One region of the Vibrio sp. MA40-2 genome, then DNA from elsewhere that is predicted to be linked to it. Evidence: riboswitches for the same ligand, from Rfam matches in the RefSeq annotation. Region 1 holds a riboswitch; the other holds the start of a gene.
The links. A riboswitch is a leader RNA that binds a small molecule or an ion and turns the genes downstream of it on or off. The one in region 1 is predicted to bind cobalamin.

Region 1 (6,394 bases):
GGAATTTGTATGTCATTTGCGTTGAATTTACCAAAATTGAGTTTTTCTGGTGTCGGAGCGGTTGAAGATTCTGTTGCCGAACTCGATAAACAACCTGTTAAAAAAGCACTGATTGTTACCGATGCGAATTTAGTTCAATTAGGCTTGTTAGATAAACTATTTCAAGAGTTAAAGCGATATTCAATTGACTATGTTGTTTTTGACCAAGTCACACCAAATCCTACTGCGTCATTGGTAAGACGTGGTTTAAGTCAATATATAGAATCACAGTGTGACTGCTTTATTGCCGTTGGTGGCGGAAGCCCAGTGGATTGCGCCAAAGCTATTCGAGTTATGGCGTCAAATGAAGGCGATATTTGTGATTTCAATGGGGTAGGGATGGTAAAAAATACAGGTGCCTTCTTTATCGCTATTAACACAACGGCAGGAACCGCTGCTGAAATGACTTCTAATTCCGTTATTACCGATGAAGATAATCAAGTCAAAATGGTTATCATTGATAGTAAACAAATTCCGGATATCGCGGTTAATGATCCGACGTTGATGGTCGATTTACCCTCCGGTGTAACCGCAGCAACAGGTATGGATGCACTAACTCATGCAGTTGAAGCTTATGTCACGCCTGGCTCTCATACTTTAACCAAGCCGACGGCTTTAGAAGCAATAAGGTTAATTACTAAATGGTTACCGGTTGCTGTAGACGATGGCAAAAATTTGTCAGCGCGAGATAACTTGGCGTGTGCTCAGTTTCTAGCGGGTATGGCCTTTAATAGCGCAGGATTGGGCCTAGTTCATGCTATGGCTCATCAGCCAGGAGCAACGCATAATTTACCCCATGGTGTCTGTAACGCAATACTGCTACCAGTCGTATGCAAGTTTAATGCGGAGCTTTGTCCTGAACCATTTCGTGCAGTGGCTGAGGTGATGGGTGGCGCCACGTTTGATCTCAATGATAAGCAAGCCGCTGATTTAGCTGTTGAGCTAATTTGTAAGTTATCTGAAAGAGTCGGTATCCCAAGTGGGTTTGCTGAATTAGGAATTACAGAGTCTGATCTAGCTGGCTGGATTGATAAAGCGATGCAAGATCCTTGTCTTCCTGGTAACCCAAGACAACCAAATGAAGCCGAAGTTTTAGCACTTTATAAACAAGCGCTTTAATAGCGTTATCGCTCAATCGGCGTAGCAGAAAAAATGGCGTTATGCCGATTAAAAGCAACATCAACTATTTTAATTAACCGATCAATTGATTTATTTAATCACTTGATTTAACTAAGCAATCAATAACTGATTTATTGATTTTAAACAAAAGTTTTTTTACAAAAACAGGCAATATCACTATTCCAATAGGTGAGAATAAAGTTCACTTTATTCTTTAAAAGGGAACCAAGTAGAAGCTTGGGCTGTACCCGCAACTGTGTTTGGCGAGCTAATAGCAATGAACCACTGGACTTTGTCTGGGAAGGAGCTGTTATGTGTTGACCCATAAGCCAGGATACCTGCCTAACGGGATAACAAGCATGCGAGCGGGTGTCTCGACGTTTATTCGTTATTTATACAATAACCAATTCTCTCTTCCTCCCTATCGCCATCTTTTATTCAACCAGCCTTTGGGTCGGTATAAAATTTTGGAAATAGAATTATGAAATGTTCAACCAACTTTCGCCATTTGATCAGGAAATTTTTGCTACTAGCCGTAGTGCCGTCAATAGTCAGCATGTCTACAGTTGCGTCGGATGATAATGTTACTAATACCGCAGGAAAAAAAATGAATACTCACAAATCAGCAATTGTATTGGCTGCTTTTGGAACCTCTTATGACAGTGCAGTTAATTCATTAGTTGCGATAGAGAAGCATATTGAATCGGCCTATCCTAATACGCCCGTTCGCTTTGCTTTCACTTCTAATATTATTCGAAAGAAATGGCATGCACGTCAAAATGATGAAGAATATAAACGTGCTCACCCACAGGTACCAGAGCATTTTTATGGCGTTAAAAATGTATTGGGTACCTTGGCTGACCTGCAAAATGAAGGCTATAAAAATATTGTTGTCCAAACCACGCTTCTTTCTCATGGTGAAGAATTTATTGATTTAAAGGCGTATGTGGATGCATTGGCTTCGATTGAAACTACTAAAGAAAAATGGAAACCTTTTAACCATATCGCTATCGGTCGTCCTTTAATGGGTACTTGGGGACATCATTATGAATATCAGGCTGATCTTGATGTTCTTGCTAGTGCATTAGCCGACGATATTGCTTTAGCAGAAAAAAATGACTCTGCTTTAGTTTACATGGGACATGGTAACGAGCATTTATCTACTGGTTTGTATGCTGAATTAGAGCAGCGATTAAATACCATGTATCCACAAGTGAACAGTTATGTTGGCTTGGTAGAAGGTTTTCCTGGTTTCGATATGTTGTTGGAAAAAATACAAGCCGATCAGATTACCAATGTCACTATTAAACCACTAATGGTTGTTGCTGGTGATCATGCAACTAATGATATGGCAGGCGACGAAGATGACTCTTGGAAGGTCATGTTATCAACAAATAATATTAATGTGATTCCAGTTTTAGAAGGTTTGGGCAGCAAACAAACGATTCAGGCAATTTATTTACGTCACCTTCAAGATGCGGCAAAAGATGCCGGCATTGAATTGGAGTAATAGTAAAGATGAATCACTCACTCGGTTGTTCTACTGCCCACTCTATAGAAAGTAACGTTATCGAGCATAATGTTATAAAAAGCGATGTTATAGACAACAATGTTATAGACAACAGCACTATTGCAAATAATGTGCTCATAGAAGTTAAGGCATTGTCACGCTCGTTTGGTAACAGCGTGGCTGTTGATGAGGTGAATTTTGTTATTCAGCCGGGTGAGATATGTGCTTTTCTTGGGCCAAATGGCGCAGGGAAAACCACCATCATAAAAATGTTAACGGGTTTATTGGAACCGAGTTCGGGTCATATTCTTTACCAGAATGAACAGTATGATCCGAGCCGCCTAGCGTTGAAAAAAATGATAGGAGTAGTTCCACAACATAATAACCTTGATAAAGAACTTACGTTAACAGAAAACCTTAGAGTGCATGGCTTATTGTACAAAATGCGCGGTAGTGTATTAAATAATGCTATTGAACAATGCCTTGAATTTGCCCAATTATCCGAACATAAAAATAAGCCAGCGGGTAAGTTATCGGGTGGCATGAAACGCAAATTAGTGATTGCTCGAGCACTCATGCATAACCCTAAAATTCTCTTCTTAGACGAACCAACCGTAGGGCTTGACCCACTGGCTCGTCGAAAAATGCTGTCATTTCTAAGCAAGATAAATAGGGAAAGAGAATGCACCATATTTCTTACTACCCATTACATCGAGGAAGCAGAAAAATTAGCGGAACGAGTTATTTTTATTGATAGAGGAAGAATCGTTACTCAAGGCACGTCAGAAAGTTTAAAACAACAGCTAGGCTGTTGCGCGATAGACATCGAGAAAGAGGAATTAGAGCAAGAGTTTTTTGCTCATCGTGACGATGCATTAGTCCGGATTAAAGCGCTGGGTAATGTGCCGGTTAGTATAAGAGAAACCACATTAGAAGATGTTTTTGTTCATTTTACCGGAACGAGGTTACATAAAAATGTTTAGTGGTGTGATAGGTATCTATTATCGTGAAGTGACGGTATTAAAGAAAAAAATCGTTCGAATATTACTGGCGTCCGCGGTGCCTCCATTCTTGTATCTTATGGCTTTCGGTTACGGCGTTGGCAAAGGCACCGTAGTCGGTGAAGTGGATTATCTTACCTTTCTATTACCTGGCTTATTGGCAATGTCGAGTATGAACTACAGTTACAATATCGCTTCGGAAATTAATATTAGCCGTTTTTATTTAAAGATCTTCGAAGAGTATCTTCTTGCACCAAATCAACGTTGGCAAATTGTTGTAGGAGAAGTGTTGTATGGCATGACCAAAGGTATGATCCCAGTCTTAATGGTTTCCCTTTATTGTCTTGGTTTTGGTATTGACCTTCATTTTTCGCTGCTGTTTTTTGCCGCTTTGTTCTTCCACCTTATGGCCTTTGCGCTGATTGGTTTAATTGTCGCGTTAAAGATGAAAAACCATCGCGACCAAGCCACCATGAACACCTTTATTATCACCCCTATGATGTTTTTATCGGGTACTTTTTTTCCTGTTGACCAAATGCCTATGGTTGTACAAGCCCTGGCGGCGATTTCGCCATTAACGTATAGCGCTGATCTTATTCGTTCTTCTATGCTGGCTACCGAACCGTTCAGTTTTTCTTCGTTAGCCATCTTACTTATCTTGAATCTAGTGTTAGTTGTTATCGCTAACCAAATCGTCAAGAGGGTAGAAACATGAAACTAGGATTAATGGTTATCTTGGCGCTGTGTATATTGGTTTCCATGTTTATTGGTCCTCACTGGATTAATCCAACCGATATGGCACCTATAGAACAGAGTATTTTGACTGAGCTAAGAATGCCACGAGTCCTTTTTGCTAGCATAATCGGCGCAATGCTTGGTCTTAGCGGAAGTATTTATCAGTTGACGTTAAAAAACCCATTAGCAGATAGCTTTACCACTGGTGCGGCATCGTCTTCTGCGTTAGGTGCGGTGCTGGCTATTTCTCTAGGTGTTCCCGCTCAATTTATTTTTGTGTTTGCTTTTGCTACTGGCATTAGCGGTTTGATGCTGGTGTATCGAATGTCACTTACTGCCGGCAGAATAAATCCGATTACCATGATCCTAGCTGGTGTCGTTATGAATATTATCGCTTCTGCCATCATCAGTTTTTCTAAATATTATTTTGAAGATTCACTTAATTCAATTGTTTATTGGTTAATGGGTGGCATCTTTATGGTCAGCTGGCAGCGAGTGGCGATATGTGTGGTTTTATTTGGATTAGTATTTAGCTATTTATATAAAAATTCAATGAAATTGAATGTGTTAGCTTTAGATGAACATTCAGCACAAAGCCTTGGACTTGATGTGCACAGATTGCGAACGATAGTGTTTGTCCTATCGACGTTACTGGTCTCGGTAGCGGTTAGCTTCTCTGGCATTATCGGTTTTGTCGGGCTTATTGTTCCGCATATATCTCGTAGCCTTTTTGGTAGCGATATGAAGAACAATATTTTCTATTCAAGTTTGTTTGGTGCTTTTTTATTAATGGCATCGGACACTTTATCTCGAGTAATAATTCCTGGTGGCGCTGAACTACCGGTCGGTATTTTGACCGCACTATTTGGTGGTTTGTTCTTCTTTTATCTTTTAAAACGACGTAGAGAGCATTTCTGGAATGGTTGATATTCAAATTAACAATCTAGTCTACAAAAGAGCCAATTTTTCTCTATGTTTGGAATCGTTAAATATTCAAGCTGGAGAGAAAGTAGCGCTAATGGGGGAGAATGGTTGTGGAAAAAGTACTTTAATTAACCTGATGGCTGGGTTGATTGATGAGGGTGCTGGCTCTGTTTTCTATCTTAATCAGGCATTGAAAACTATTAACCATGCCAAAAGAGCACATTTATTTTCGGTACTTCCTCAGTTTTCGGATGTTTCCTTTCCATTTAGTGTTTTAGAAGTGGCTTTACTGGGTCGGTTTGTGCATATGGAAGGTTCTGAATTTAACCAGAGCGATAAGAACCAGACCATTGAATTATTATCCCAACTTGATTTAGCTCACTATAAAGATCGCAGTTTTTCTGAGTTATCAGGTGGTGAGAAACGCCGAGTGATGATTGCTCGGGTACTTAATCAGCAAGCGCCTATCATCTACCTGGATGAACCGAATTCCAGTTTAGATATTCGTCATACGTTAGAGGTATTTGATTACCTACAACAATTAGATCAAACCGTGGTTACCTCGGTGCATGATGTCAATTTAGCGTATCGCTATTTTGACCGTTTTCTATTTTTTAAACAGGGTCGCCTTCTCTTCGATGTCAGTAGAGATGAAGTGACTAGCCAACTACTTTCTGAGGTATACGATGTATCGGTCTCTATTGACACTACTAGTTTTAATTTTTGTTCCTAATAGTTATGCCTATCAGCGAGTGGTTTTGTTAGCTCCGGCAGCGGGGGATATTTTTATTAAGCTTAACGCGCAAGACAAAGTGGTTGGCGTAACTCGTAGTAATGATGATTTTCCTAACGCACTCAAAATAGGTTCGCACATAAAACCCAATATCGAGCTGTTAAAAGGTCTAGAACCAGATTTATTAGTTATAAGTTCAAATCGTTTTTTCTCTGAACATCTTTCGCAAAAAATAGCAGCAGATGTCATTAAGTATGATCCTACTAATTTGGATGACATTCTGGTTGAGATAGAAACATTAGGCGAAATTTTAGATAGAAAGCAACAAGCGGA
Region 2 (6,394 bases), on a different replicon from region 1:
AATAGATCCATTATTCTTGATAGACCTGATTATCAAAGGTCCACGTAAAGCCCTATCTGTTAATACTCGATAGGGCTTTATTTATCTGTGAGAAGAACGAACAGACATATTGTTATTTTGGTTGGATTTTTTCTAGTAGTACACCGGCTTCCATATGGTGGGTATAAGGAAATTGATCGAATAAAGCAAACCGTGTAATCGTATGAGTAGTAGATAGTATGGTTAAATTTTCTTTAAGTGTTTCAGGATTACAGGATATATACATGATACGTTCGTAACCTTGGACCATTTTACAGGTATCTATATCCATACCTGCTCGAGGAGGATCAACAAAAATGGTATTGCAGTTGTAATTTTGTAGATCGATATTTTCTTGTTTTAGGCGTCTAAATTCTCGCTTACCTTCCATTGCTTCAGTAAAGTCTTCTGCTGACATTCTTACAATTTGCACGTTTTCTATTTGATTTGCTGCAATATTATATTGTGCTGACACAACTGATGGTTTGGCTAATTCTGTTGCTAAAACACGCTCAAAATTTTGCGCTAGTGCCAGTGAAAAATTGCCGTTGCCGCAATACAATTCCAACAAATCACCTGAACTGTTTTTAGTGCAATCAACGGCCCATTCCAACATTTTTTGCGCGACGACGCCATTTGGTTGGGTAAAGCTATTTTCTACTTGTTGATAAATGTATGTCTGCCCGTGAACCTTTAGTTTTTCAATAACATAGTCTTTATCTAAAACGATTTTCATTTTGCGAGCACGACCAATGAGGTCAAGATTAAATCCTTTGTCGTTAAGTTGAGTTTTAAGGTTTTTGGCTTCAGTCGTCCACGAGTCATCAAGTTGACGGTGATAGAGCAACGAAATAAGAATTTCACCACTTAAAGTGGAAAGAAAATCCACTTGGAACAGCTTTTTGCGTAAAACATCATTAGTTTTAATTGATTCAAGTAGAACAGGCATAAGATCATTGATGATCTTGCTAGCTGTCGGAAAACTATCCACACGATATTTCTCACGTGTTTCTTGATCAAACATAATGTAATAAAGATCGTCACCTTCATGCCAAACTCGAAATTCAGCCCTCATACGATAGTATTTTTCTGGAGACTCAAATACTTCTAATTCTGGCACATCGTATTCGGCAAACATTTTTTTAAGGCATTCAGCTTTCTCATTTAACTGTTTGTGATAGTGATTAGGATTAACGTTAAGGCTTGCCATAGATATACCATTAGATAGAAACAAAGGAGCGCAGATTTTATTCAATCTAGAGTGCTTGTCCAGCATTCATATGAATAAGTTTCATGCCAACCTTAAAATAATAGCACTAGACAATTAATATAATGATAATTAGTATCATTGCGAAACTGGTGAGGGTGGCATTTAGCCACAGCCTTAATAGGGAATCTGGTGAGAATCCAGAACTGACGCGCAGCGGTAAAAAAGAACGAACATCTAAGGTGAAAACCACACACTACGATATTCAATAGATGGATACGTGGGAAGTGAGATGCTAGGAGACTGAGTTATTTTTGGTCGTGCTTTTAAGTCCGAATACCTGCCAGTAGGTAAGTGAATACACACTTACTCAGATTTACGCGAATAGGGTTTACTATGAACAAATCTATAATAGCGGCCACAGTGGCTTCGCTAGTCTCGGTTCCATCTTTATCTTTTGCACAATCTTCTTCTGATGTTGAAACCATGGTCGTTACTGCTAATCGGTTTGAGCAAGCTGAGTCCTCTGCGTTTGAGCCAATTTCGGTTGTCACTCGTGAAGATATAGAAGTGTCTCAAGCTAACTCATTGACTGATATTATTAAAAGGCTTCCAGGTGTAGAAGTCGCTCAAAATGGAGGCAGAGGTCACAATGCATCGGTTTATATTAGAGGTACTAACAGTGACCATGTCTTAATTCTGGTTGATGGTATTCGTATTGATAGTGCCGCAGGGGGCGTTGCTTTAAATAAATATCCAATAGGTTTAGTGGAGCGAGTCGAAGTTATTAGAGGTCCGGTCGCCGCTAAATATGGTTCTGATGCTATAGGTGGTGTTATCAATATCATTACTCGTTCGAATCGAGGAAATGAGAGGAAGCAAGTAACGGTTGGTATCGGTTCAAATTCCCAAAAGGAAAGTAATTTTTCTGTAAAAACAGATGTGAATGAAAATGGCCACCTGCAAATAGCCGCTGGCTATGAAGAAACTGATGGTTACAATATTAAAGATGATGATTCTAGTATTGATTATGGATTTGATTCAAAAAATGGAATGGTTGGATATGAACATATCTTTAATGACCATGTAACTTTTTATGGGTCGGCTACTTGGTTTGATAGTTTAGTTGAGTATGATTCTTATGGTTTAAACTATGGGTCCTCTGAGAATGAAAGTTTTACAGGACTAATAGAATATAAAAACGAACAACTTAACTCGAGAATAAGCTTGAATCATCAGTTGACAGAAAATGCCGATTATTCATTAGGGGAAACAAAAGATACCGCAAGTACCTTTGCTGAAATCACCATGACTCAGCTGCAATGGGCAAACCAATACCAGTATTCAGATCAAGTTACTATTTCCGGTGGTATAGAGGGAAGAAGAGAATCACTAGGAGATGATGCTATAAGTTATGGTTATGCACATAGTCTAGCAGGCGAAAGTAGAGATACAACAGGTATCTTTTTATCTAGTTCATTTATCGAAGGTGATTGGGGAATGGAAGCAAGCCTTCGTCATGATAAGCATGATGAATATGATTCATATACAACGTGGTCTTTAGCTGCAGGTTATCAAATAGATGATAACCATAGAATAAGAGCGAGCTATGGCACAGCATTTAAAGCACCAACATATACTGATTTAACGACAACTCCAGATTTGAAAGAAGAAACGTCCGATAATATAGAAATTGGAGTTTCTGGGGATTATTCGTTTTTCAATTGGAACTTGGCTGCTTATAAAAACGATGTGAAAAATTTGATTATTTGGTATCAATATCCGGAATATAATTGGTATTCTGATAATGTGGATGCAGAGATTAAAGGTGCCGAGTTAGATGTTAGTTTTGCAACTGGCCCTGTATATCATACTTTTGTGGCTGAATATAAAGATCATGAAGATGCCAATAATGTTCAGTTAGCACGTCGTGCAAAAGAAAACTTTAAATGGATTGGCTCTGTATCATTAGGAAAATTTGATATAGAAACAACCTATATCTACACTGGTAAGCGATTAAATTTACCAACACCACAACCTGACGCAGATGATTATATTGAACCATCTAACTTGTGGGACTTATCAGTTAGTTATTGGGTTAGTGATGATTTTGTTTTGAGAGGCAAAGTAAATAATGTCTTTAATGAACAATACGAAACTGCAATTGGTTATGCTGCTCCTGATAGAGAATATTATGTAAATGCTACCTATGAGTTTTAACTTATAAGAAACCGCCTTCGGGCGGTTTTTTTATTTGGGATAGGACAATGAAAAAATAAGTTGCTTATTTTGCGTATAGCCTGCATTAGCGTATGATTAGTCTGGTTATTCTAGTTAAGGATATTTCGTGTTTCAGCAACCTACGATCTTAATTTTTGATTCCGGTGTTGGTGGTTTATCGGTATATCAAGAAGTAAAAAAAAAATTACCTTATGCAAATTATATCTATGTGTTCGACAATCAGGGCTATCCTTATGGTGAACTTGCGCACGATGTACTTATTAGCCGAGTTACCTCTATTATTCGTTCTATTGTACAGAGGCACAAAGTCGATATTATTGTTATTGCTTGTAACACTGCAAGTACCATCGTTCTTCCTTCCTTACGTAAATTATTCCCTATACCTATAGTCGGTGTTGTTCCTGCTGTTAAACCTGCGTCAATGATCGCAATAAAAGCCATTGGTCTTATTGCAACGCCTGCAACTATCTCTAGAGAATATACTCACGAATTAATTGACAAGTTTTCTCCTAATACCAAAGTATTATTATTAGGAACGACAGAATTAGTCCATATAGCGGAGGCAAAATTACGTGGCGAATATATCTCTGCTGATCTAGTTGGACGTATATTAACGCCGTTAATCCACAAGATAGACGTTGCAGTATTAGGTTGTACACATTTTCCGCTATTAAAAGAAGAGATAAGGCAAGTATTTGGTGAAGATGTACAATTAGTTGATTCAGGAAAAGCAATAGCATCAAGAGTGAGTTGTTTATTAGAAGATAAAAATCCTAAAGCAGAGGCTGAGAGAGTAACCAACAACTTAGCTTATAGTAGTGCTACTCCGTCTAAAGAAGTAGCACTAAATAAAGCGTTTAAAGAGCGAGGCTTTAAAATTATTAAGACAATTCAGTTTCAGGATGTTTAGGGTCATTAGCAATACGTATTTTTAATGTACGTTGCATATAATCCTGATCGTTAAGTTTTGCAATGACATTGTCAACGTCATTACTCGCAATTACTACAAATCCAAAACCACGGCGTTTACCTGTGCGCTTGTCTTTCATTAAGCGAACAGCAAAAACTTCACCATGCTCAGAGAATAAATCACGAACATTAGCTTCATTTGCTTTATAAGGAAGGTTTCCAACATAAAGAGTTTTAGTTGACGGTTTGTCTTTTGGCGTTTTAGGAGAAGTTGTGCATGAAAGGTTAAGAATAAAAGCGGATGTAATAACACCTATTATAAAAGATATTGCTGGAGGAGTTGTCTCAGCGATCGTGTAAAAGATAATAGCACCGAGAATGATTAAAGCGATTGTTAAAAAAATAAATTTTTTAGAGTTCATATTTGAATACAACGTCTAGTTATAAAGAATTAAATGGAATGTGAAGCTAAATATAAAAATATATAGCTTTATGAATATTACGGGTAACGACTGATAATTTCCAACCTATTGATGTGACTCTGCTCAAATGTTTAAATTTTATCCAATAAATAACGATTTGAGTACTTTTTCAACATATAAAAAAATAATCGAAAAAAGATCTTGCTAGAAAATAAAACCTGCCTATAATGCGCCCTCACCAACACGGAGTATAGCAAATAACAACGTGCATTGGTTTTGAAAAAAGGTTTTAAAAAAACCTTGACTCATAAATTAGGAAGCGTATAGTACGCATCCCTAGCTGGTAAGCCTGAAAGGAGTTACTCAGTTAGAACGCTCTTTAACAATTTAAACCTATATCAATCTGTGTGGGCACTTGTTGATGATAATCGACACGATTATGTATCTTAGGATATACAATCACAACGGTATCAATGAATCAGTGACCTAATTTGATGACAGATACTTTAGCTTTTCAAGTTAACGTGTCTTAAGTATCAAGCACAGTTATTTATCTATCATTCTGTTGGAATGATAGGAACTTTAAATACCATTTACTGCTTGGTTACTACCAAGAAGTAAAGGCAATTTAAAGTCAGTATTCATTGAGACCCGTTTTTCTTTCTTAGGAAAGAGAAACACATCAAAATCTTAAATTGAAGAGTTTGATCATGGCTCAGATTGAACGCTGGCGGCAGGCTTAACACATGCAAGTCGAGCGGAAACGAAAATAGCTTGCTATTTGGCGTCGAGCGGCGGACGGGTGAGTAATGCTTAGGAATTTGCCCAGTTGAGGGGGATAACCATTGGAAACGATGGCTAATACCGCATACGCCCTACGGGGGAAAGGAGGGGACCTTCGGGCCTTCCGCGATTGGATAAGCCTAAGTGAGATTAGCTAGTTGGTGGGGTAATGGCTCACCAAGGCGACGATCTCTAGCTGGTCTGAGAGGATGATCAGCCACACTGGAACTGAGACACGGTCCAGACTCCTACGGGAGGCAGCAGTGGGGAATATTGCACAATGGGCGAAAGCCTGATGCAGCCATGCCGCGTGTATGAAGAAGGCCTTCGGGTTGTAAAGTACTTTCAGTCGTGAGGAAGGTGTTGTACTTAATACGTGCAACATTTGACGTTAGCGACAGAAGAAGCACCGGCTAACTCCGTGCCAGCAGCCGCGGTAATACGGAGGGTGCGAGCGTTAATCGGAATTACTGGGCGTAAAGCGCATGCAGGTGGTTTGTTAAGTCAGATGTGAAAGCCCGGGGCTCAACCCCGGAAGGTCATTTGAAACTGGCAAACTAGAGTACTGTAGAGGGGGGTAGAATTTCAGGTGTAGCGGTGAAATGCGTAGAGATCTGAAGGAATACCAGTGGCGAAGGCGGCCCCCTGGACAGATACTGACACTCAGATGCGAAAGCGTGGGGAGCAAACAGGATTAGATACCCTGGTAGTCCACGCCGTAAACGATGTCTACTTGGAGGTTGCGGTCTTGAACTGTGGCTTTCGGAGCTAACGCGTTAAGTAGACCGCCTGGGGAGTACGGTCGCAAGATTAA

Region 2: it holds a riboswitch for cobalamin, as region 1 does, so the genes downstream of both, ACLKML_RS12585 (TonB-dependent receptor domain-containing protein) here and ACLKML_RS02580 (sirohydrochlorin cobaltochelatase) in region 1, are expected to answer to the same signal.

The regions. Positions count from the first base shown of each region.
Region 1 is NZ_CP178627.1:601,460-607,853, reverse strand. It holds gene fucO (lactaldehyde reductase) at 10-1,158, shown strand; cobalamin riboswitch at 1,329-1,519, shown strand; gene ACLKML_RS02580 (sirohydrochlorin cobaltochelatase) at 1,640-2,668, shown strand; gene ACLKML_RS02575 (ABC transporter ATP-binding protein) at 2,677-3,651, shown strand; gene ACLKML_RS02570 (ABC transporter permease) at 3,644-4,384, shown strand; gene ACLKML_RS02565 (FecCD family ABC transporter permease) at 4,381-5,331, shown strand; gene ACLKML_RS02560 (ABC transporter ATP-binding protein) at 5,324-6,061, shown strand; gene ACLKML_RS02555 (ABC transporter substrate-binding protein) at 6,030-6,394, shown strand, end outside.
Region 2 is NZ_CP178628.1:1,069,328-1,075,721, forward strand. It holds gene trmA (tRNA (uridine(54)-C5)-methyltransferase TrmA) at 113-1,228, opposite strand; cobalamin riboswitch at 1,359-1,588, shown strand; gene ACLKML_RS12585 (TonB-dependent receptor domain-containing protein) at 1,622-3,445, shown strand; gene murI (glutamate racemase) at 3,573-4,376, shown strand; gene ACLKML_RS12595 (RNA recognition motif domain-containing protein) at 4,348-4,797, opposite strand; rRNA gene ACLKML_RS12600 (16S ribosomal RNA) at 5,490-6,394, shown strand, end outside.